DNA from 2 places in the Butyrivibrio sp. AE3004 genome. Region 1 is predicted to be linked to the other one. Evidence: riboswitches for the same ligand, from Rfam matches in the RefSeq annotation. Region 1 holds a riboswitch; the other holds the start of a gene.

Evidence for each region. A riboswitch is a leader RNA that binds a small molecule or an ion and turns the genes downstream of it on or off. The one in region 1 is predicted to bind cyclic di-GMP.
Region 2: another riboswitch for cyclic di-GMP. It lies ahead of BV60_RS0100650 (InlB B-repeat-containing protein); the one in region 1 lies ahead of BV60_RS0108505 (Cna B-type domain-containing protein).

What each region holds. Positions count from the first base shown of each region.
Region 1 is NZ_JNLQ01000002.1:1,213,188-1,216,613, reverse strand. It holds gene BV60_RS0108505 (Cna B-type domain-containing protein) at 1-1,792, opposite strand, end outside; cyclic di-GMP riboswitch class I at 1,913-1,992, opposite strand; gene rplT (50S ribosomal protein L20) at 2,473-2,829, opposite strand; gene rpmI (50S ribosomal protein L35) at 2,879-3,079, opposite strand; gene infC (translation initiation factor IF-3) at 3,211-3,426, opposite strand, start outside.
Region 2 is NZ_JNLQ01000001.1:111,594-115,019, reverse strand. It holds gene BV60_RS0100650 (InlB B-repeat-containing protein) at 1-1,745, opposite strand, end outside; cyclic di-GMP riboswitch class I at 1,785-1,861, opposite strand; gene BV60_RS0100645 (hypothetical protein) at 2,126-2,893, shown strand; gene BV60_RS0100640 (helix-turn-helix domain-containing protein) at 3,046-3,330, shown strand; gene BV60_RS0100635 (HipA N-terminal domain-containing protein) at 3,317-3,426, shown strand, end outside.

The DNA of each region.
Region 1 (3,426 bases):
CAGGAAGACATTCAGGCTTGGAAAGTACAGCTATAACAGTAAATTTCTCTCCGGCTAAGGTAAAGGATGTTTCTTTATTAGCTCTATGATAAATGTACTGAAGGTCCGCATCCTCAGTAAGCTCAATAGTTTCACCATCTGCTGTGATAAGTTCGTATGCAGCATAAGTATTGTCGCTGCCCTCTTCAATTTTTATGCTTCCGTCATCGCCTTCGGTAACGTTGACAGTACGTCCACTCTTCTGAGTATCGTTCTCATTAGATGAATCACTGTCACTTGCAGCTTCATCTGTTTCCTGTGATTCCTGTGCTTTCTCTTCTTTAGTCTCATCTGTTACATTTTCATCAGATGTTTCTTTGGCATCAGAGTCTTTTGTATTTCCCTTCTCAATTGCCTCTTTTACCTTATCTTCTGTTATTTCTTTTTCTACCGCCTTAATGGCAACTATCTTTTTATCTTCATATTGAACTTTACTGAAAAAGCAATTTTCAAGCTTTTCCACGTTTTCTGAACTTGTAAGATCAAGAGTATCCGTAGTAGATACTTCTTTACTTGGAACAATCTCAGTTCCGTCAATATACTGATAATGCGCAGTTATCTTAACGTCACTTACAATAACAGTTTTTGTTTTTGTTTCACCTTCTCCTGAGTAAACAAAATCGATGTTTTTATCTTCTTTTATATCAAGGGTATTTCCATCTTCAAGCGTTACTACATAATATTTATATGATGAAGCTGTTTCTGTACTATCTGATTCAGTACTTTCTGTTTCAGTACTTTCAGTTTCGGTTGTATCTGAGTCGGTATTATTTTGCTCTGATTCCTCTGAGATTTCAGAATCTGAGTTTTCAGTTGCTTCATCACTGCCATTTGATGAGATATTTGAAGCATCTTCAGTCTTTACTTCAATTTTTGTAATTATTTCGCCTTCGAGTTTTGCTGCCTTAAAGGTATATCCCTCTATCTCCTTTACTTCTGAGTTTTCGGCAGAAAGATTGATGCTATCCTCAAGGCTGATCTTCTTCTGCTCAGCAAGTGGCTGACCATCTCCGTCAACAATAAGCTCACCATCCTCATTAACATAAGATACGGTAAGTACTACATCCTGTATATTTAAATTTGTTCCAAGACCTGAAGTTTTCTCTTTCTTCGCCTTTACTTCTTTTCCTGTTTTATCAGCCTTATCTTCGTCCTCTGTGTCTTCCTCATCGTCAGTTTTGGAAGTACCGTCCGCTATAGTGCCCTCGCCATTAGTTTCATCCATAGCTTCGCTTTCATTCTGAGAACCATTTTCAGAACTGTTTTCAGATTCAGATGTATTCTCAGCATCCTGATTTTCCGAAGATTCATCAGAATTGTTTTCGCTGCCGTTATCTGTATCTTCAGCTTCAGAATTGGCTTCTTCCGTTACTTCCTCAGTATTAGTTTCTTCTGTTGTTTCTTCCGTAGTATCCTCAGATTCTGATGGTTCAACATAATCCAGGCCATCTTCAGAGGTATCGTTTTCGGAAGAACCTTCTTCCGCAGTTTCTTCGGAATTATCTGCATTCAATCCATAACTTGCAAAATCCGAGCTATCTTCACCATCACCGGAAGCATCACCACTTAATACCATTCCAACTTCCTCAGCACCTTCTTCGGTCACTGCGGATGCCGCCTTATTCATAGCATATAACGTTCCTGTCGTAATGAGTAACGCAATAACCAGCATTACCGATATCCATCGTCTAAGGAAAGAATGCCTCTTTAAGTATTCCTGCCCTTTCTCGAAACCTTTGTTTTTCTTATCCATACTAAAGATCCCTCTACATCAGGCTTTTAGTATGGTGAAAAACCATAATAAAAGCCCTGTTTGAAACTGTTTCAAACAAGGCAAATCATCACAAATAATCTGCACTTACCATACGTAAGCACAGGCAGCTGGCTATCTGCCACTTGACAGACCCTATAGCTTTGCGTCACTACCTTGCGATAGCTTTGCCCTGAATTATAACCGTATTAAAGTAATCTCAAAAAGTCAACCGTAAAGGTTCAACCTCTTGATCATATTTGTAATTATATTTCACATCTAATTCTAGTTTTATGATAAAACATTTGATTATAAAAATCAACAGTTTTTATCATTTTTTAAAAATAAATTTCAATTCAAATTGTTTTTGTGATTGTGTGGGTGAATAGATGCCTGTACCCATGAAGAAAAAGCCCCTTCTCCCTCTACTTTGTACTTTAGCTACAAATGTACTTTATTACAAGTACTTACACATTTTTTTAATCAAGAATTAAGAGTGCTTTATAAAGTTTATACGCAGATAATTAAACTTTCAAAAAAGATTTTCGTAATTACAAAAAAAATACTTCCATCTCATTCCCCTTCCCCTTGCGGGAAGGCGGTACACCGTACCTGATGAGTAGGAAGTATTAAGAATATTTTTTTCAATTTGCTCAGCATCTTCTGCTCAGTATTCAAATATCTTACGCGATCTTCTGCTTAGCGATTTCTGTAAGAGTCTTGAATCCTTCAGGATCATTTACAGCCATCTCTGCAAGCATCTTGCGGTTGATCTCAACCTCTGCAAGCTTAAGGCCATGCATAAGGTTTGAATATGACATACCGTTAAGACGAGCTGCTGCGTTGATACGTGTGATCCAAAGAGATCTCATATCTCTCTTCTTCTGCTTACGTCCAGCAAATGCTGATGTAAGTGCTCTCATAACTGACTGCTTAGCAACTCTGTACTGTTTTGATCTAGCGCCTCTATAGCCCTTAGCGAGCTTTAAAACTCTTTTATGCTTTTTCTTGGCGTTCATGCCACCTTTAATTCTTGCCATTTCGGTTTCCTCCTAAATAAATTTCGAATAACTGGTACTGCTCTTAAGATTAAACGTAAGGCAGAATCTTCTTCATTGTCTTAACATTAGTAGCATCAACTACTGCTGCCTGTCTAAGATTTCTCTTTCTCTTTGTAGACTTCTTTGTAAGAATGTGACGCTTATACGCCTTGTTACGGATCAGCTTACCTGTGCCTGTTACCTTGAAACGCTTGGCAGCAGATCTGTTTGTTTTCATCTTGTGCTGCATAACTATATCCTCCTATGCTGTAAATACTAAATGCTCTGCTAATAAAGCAGTGTAATCATCCATCTGAAAGTTGTTTGAACAATTACTATATATGTAACTCTTCCATTATTATCCGAAGAGAAACAAACTAATTATTTCTTCTCAGTAAGAAACATAGTCATACTACGTCCCTCAACCTTAGGCTGTTTATCAATTACAGCCACATCACTAAGTGCCTCTGCAAAATCTGTAAGAATGTGTACGCTGGCACCCATGTGAGCCATCTCACGACCTCTGAATCTAAGGGTTACCTTAACTCTGTTACCTTTTTCAAGGAACTTCTTAGCGGAATTAACCTTAGTGTTAAG
Region 2 (3,426 bases), on a different contig from region 1:
CATTTTGCATACAATGTAAGAGGATTGTCATTTACAACATTTTTGGCAAAATCCCATTCGGCTCCATTTTTATCGAACCAACCTATAAACTTGAAACCTTCCTTCGTAGGATTTTCAGGAATATCTGATGCTCCAATAGTTGTTCCTAAAGTGGTATATACTGATGTGACAGAATTTCCACCCTGAGAATCAAATTTAATTTCAACTTGATGGCATTCTTCCCATGTAGGAACAATAATGTGTTCTTTTTTTACATTGGCAAAATTACTATATTTGTCATAAACAATAATTTGTATCTTATATTCTCCAGTTTTATTGTTGTGATTGCTTGTACTTACATGACAATGATATCTTCCATCAGAAAATTCAACTTTCTCTGTATGCTTACTAGTATTTTTGTCATCTTCGATTTTGTAAGAATACATATCGACTGACTTGATAGCACTATCATCAGTTATGATGCAAGAAAAATCAAAACCATCAGAATCCAAATTTGATACTACCATATCCGAAACAATAGGCGGTTGCGTCTCCATATTTATACGAACGGTATTGGTCTTGAATTCGGTACCGGATTGCATTTTTACATATAGATAAGCGTCGTATTTTTTATCAAACTCAAAAGAGAGTGTTTTACCAAAGCTAAATGGATTCTTAGTTGTTGAATTTGAGTATGCTTCAATCCAAGTAGTTTGGTCAGCAAGCTTATATCTTATTCCATATGACTGAATTGTTCCGGTATATGATATGTTAGCACAATCAAAAAAGACACCGCCATTAACATACTCGTGTATAGTTAATGGTTCTCCGAAATTAACAGTTTCCTTTTCATTAATTGTTACTGTCCTTTGATCAAATAAAACATTTGAACCGCCACCTGTATTTATTGCATAAAAGTAAATAGGCTGTGAACCTGTCTTACTGGTGGAAATAGTGTCTGAGAAACCATGGTAATCACCAACATTAAATGCATTGTTTACATCAGGGCGATATTTGTCTGCTTTTATTACATGGCCTTCACCACTTCCAGCTGGGCCACCGATGTACACATGAACTTCGATAGGAGATGAAGTATTATCTTTGTCAAAAGCCCAACCTCTTACTTGGATATTGCCATAACCGCCATTTGCAATATCAGTACATCCTTGTGGATCATAACTTGTTGTAGCTGAATAGTTTGGACGTAAAAAAATGAGTCTCGAATTTCTGCCTGAAGTAGATAAGCTTTTCCAAGCTTTAGAAACGGATTCCCCCTTTTTTACAATATTTCCTTCAGCAGCATGCTTTCCACCATTATCAACTACGATGCCCACATGATCTGCATCAGGATTTCCTTCCTGATAATCATAGAAAACGATATCGCCAGGTCTAGCCTCTGATTGTGAAATGACGCGTGCTCCACATGAATTAATCATTTTTTTTCTCAATTCATCTGCGTATCCTTCTCCGCTGAAGCTATTTGGTATTGCATCTTCAGCACCCGCTAAGCGAGCGCAGTCTTCTACAAAATATGCACACCAAGCTACGCCATATTTAAATGTGCTATCAGTTAAGCCATCTTGAGCTTGGGCTATGGATACAATATCTCTTGCTTTATCGCCTGTGATAGTATATGTTTTCCTAAAATTTGCTGAGCGGTTAACTGCATATACAGTTAAGCTAGAATTAAATAGAATAATGAATGAAAAAATGCATGCAAAAGAAATTGCAAGTAACAGAAAATGATGGTGCTTAGATTTACGCATAGGAACCCTCCAATATTTTTTTGACTTGTGCAGCCATTTTTTTGCAACTGGCTGACATGTTAAAGTCCCTATAGCTTTGCGTCCTATGGTTTCCAGTTAGTTTGCTTTTAAAATTAATAATATTTTAAGATTTATAAAAATTGATGTCAATTGAATTATGCATTAGATATAGTGATATTTTGAATTGGGAACTTTCTAAAGTACTATAAAATATCATTTTTATTTATGTTTTTTGATAAAGCTAATTTGCGTAAAATGGATAATAAAAGACATTAAATCGGTAAAATTGTTATTATAAAACGTAATTATTTGATTTATAATTGTATAAAAGGGATAAATAGACAATGAAAAATGATCTATGAAAAATTGGAGGCGAAAGAATGATAAACGTCATGTTACTTGGGGTGCTAATGCTACTTATTTTTATTTCTGCTGGAAGTATCATGTGGAAAATAACACAATACAAACGAGCACCGTTTGCGCTTTCAGCGTTAGATGGTACATCAGTATTATATTTTATCTATTTTATCTTGGCGCTTTTCTTTTATGGGGTACTTTTATTTCTGACGAGCGCAGTAGATCAATTGCAAATAATAGAAAATTCATTTTTTCAAGCGGTATGTGAATTTGTTGCACCTTTATTAGTCAATGTGGTGTTGGTTAAAATATTGGTGGGATTAGAAAAGTTGATGCACCAAAAGCTCAACTTTGAGAATCTTAACGATTTTGATATACAAAGGCTTGAAATTTATGCTCTATTTATAAATATGATCATTTATGTATCAATGCAGGAATTAGTTATGGGGGGATCGTGTGCTGTGTTTATATTGGATATTTTCAAAGATGATATCGTGGCAGGGATCAAAGGAAACCCCAGCAAATTTTATAAGCATATACAAAATTTGTGCCGTATTAGTAGCTGTAAAGATATTTCGTATGGAATTTGTGTGCTCATCACATGGACAATATTTCTTATGATGATGCTTGCAAAATATATTGAGAAAAGATATTGCGCTTTATTTGTGGGATGCTATATCAGCGATATTGTATTAGCAACAATTATTCTCTACTGCCTCAATTTTAGTATATTTAAGAAAAAAATAGAGAATCGGAAACCAAAATGCCTGAAAGTATCATATGAAATATAAGCGAAAGAGAAATGAGCTGGGAGATAACTCCTGGCTTTTTTCTTTGCGTAATCAAACGTAATCGAATGCATTAAAAACGCTATTATAGTATCAATTTATTGCTGCAGACATCCTAAAAATGCTATAATAATAGCAATAGAAAGGATGAAATTATGGACTATATTAACTATATGTGGGACACCCCATCTGATGTAGCAATGAGACTGGCAAATAAAGTCAAAAATGTAAGAAAAAGAAAAAAAATCACGCAAAAAGAGCTTGCTGGAAGAAGCAATGTAAGTTATGCAACTTTGCGAAAATTTGAAAAGACGGGAAAGATATCGCTTGAATCATTTATAAAGCTAACAATGGAACTGGGGCTGATACAGGAAATAAACAATCTGTTTACAGAACCCGTTTATAACAGTATCGAAGAGGTAATTAATGCGAGCAAATAAAACATTAGATGTATACTATCATGGGCTTCATGTAGGCACGCTTGCCGAAACTCCCGACAAAAGAGTTGCTTTTCAGTATGATAGCGAATGGCAGAA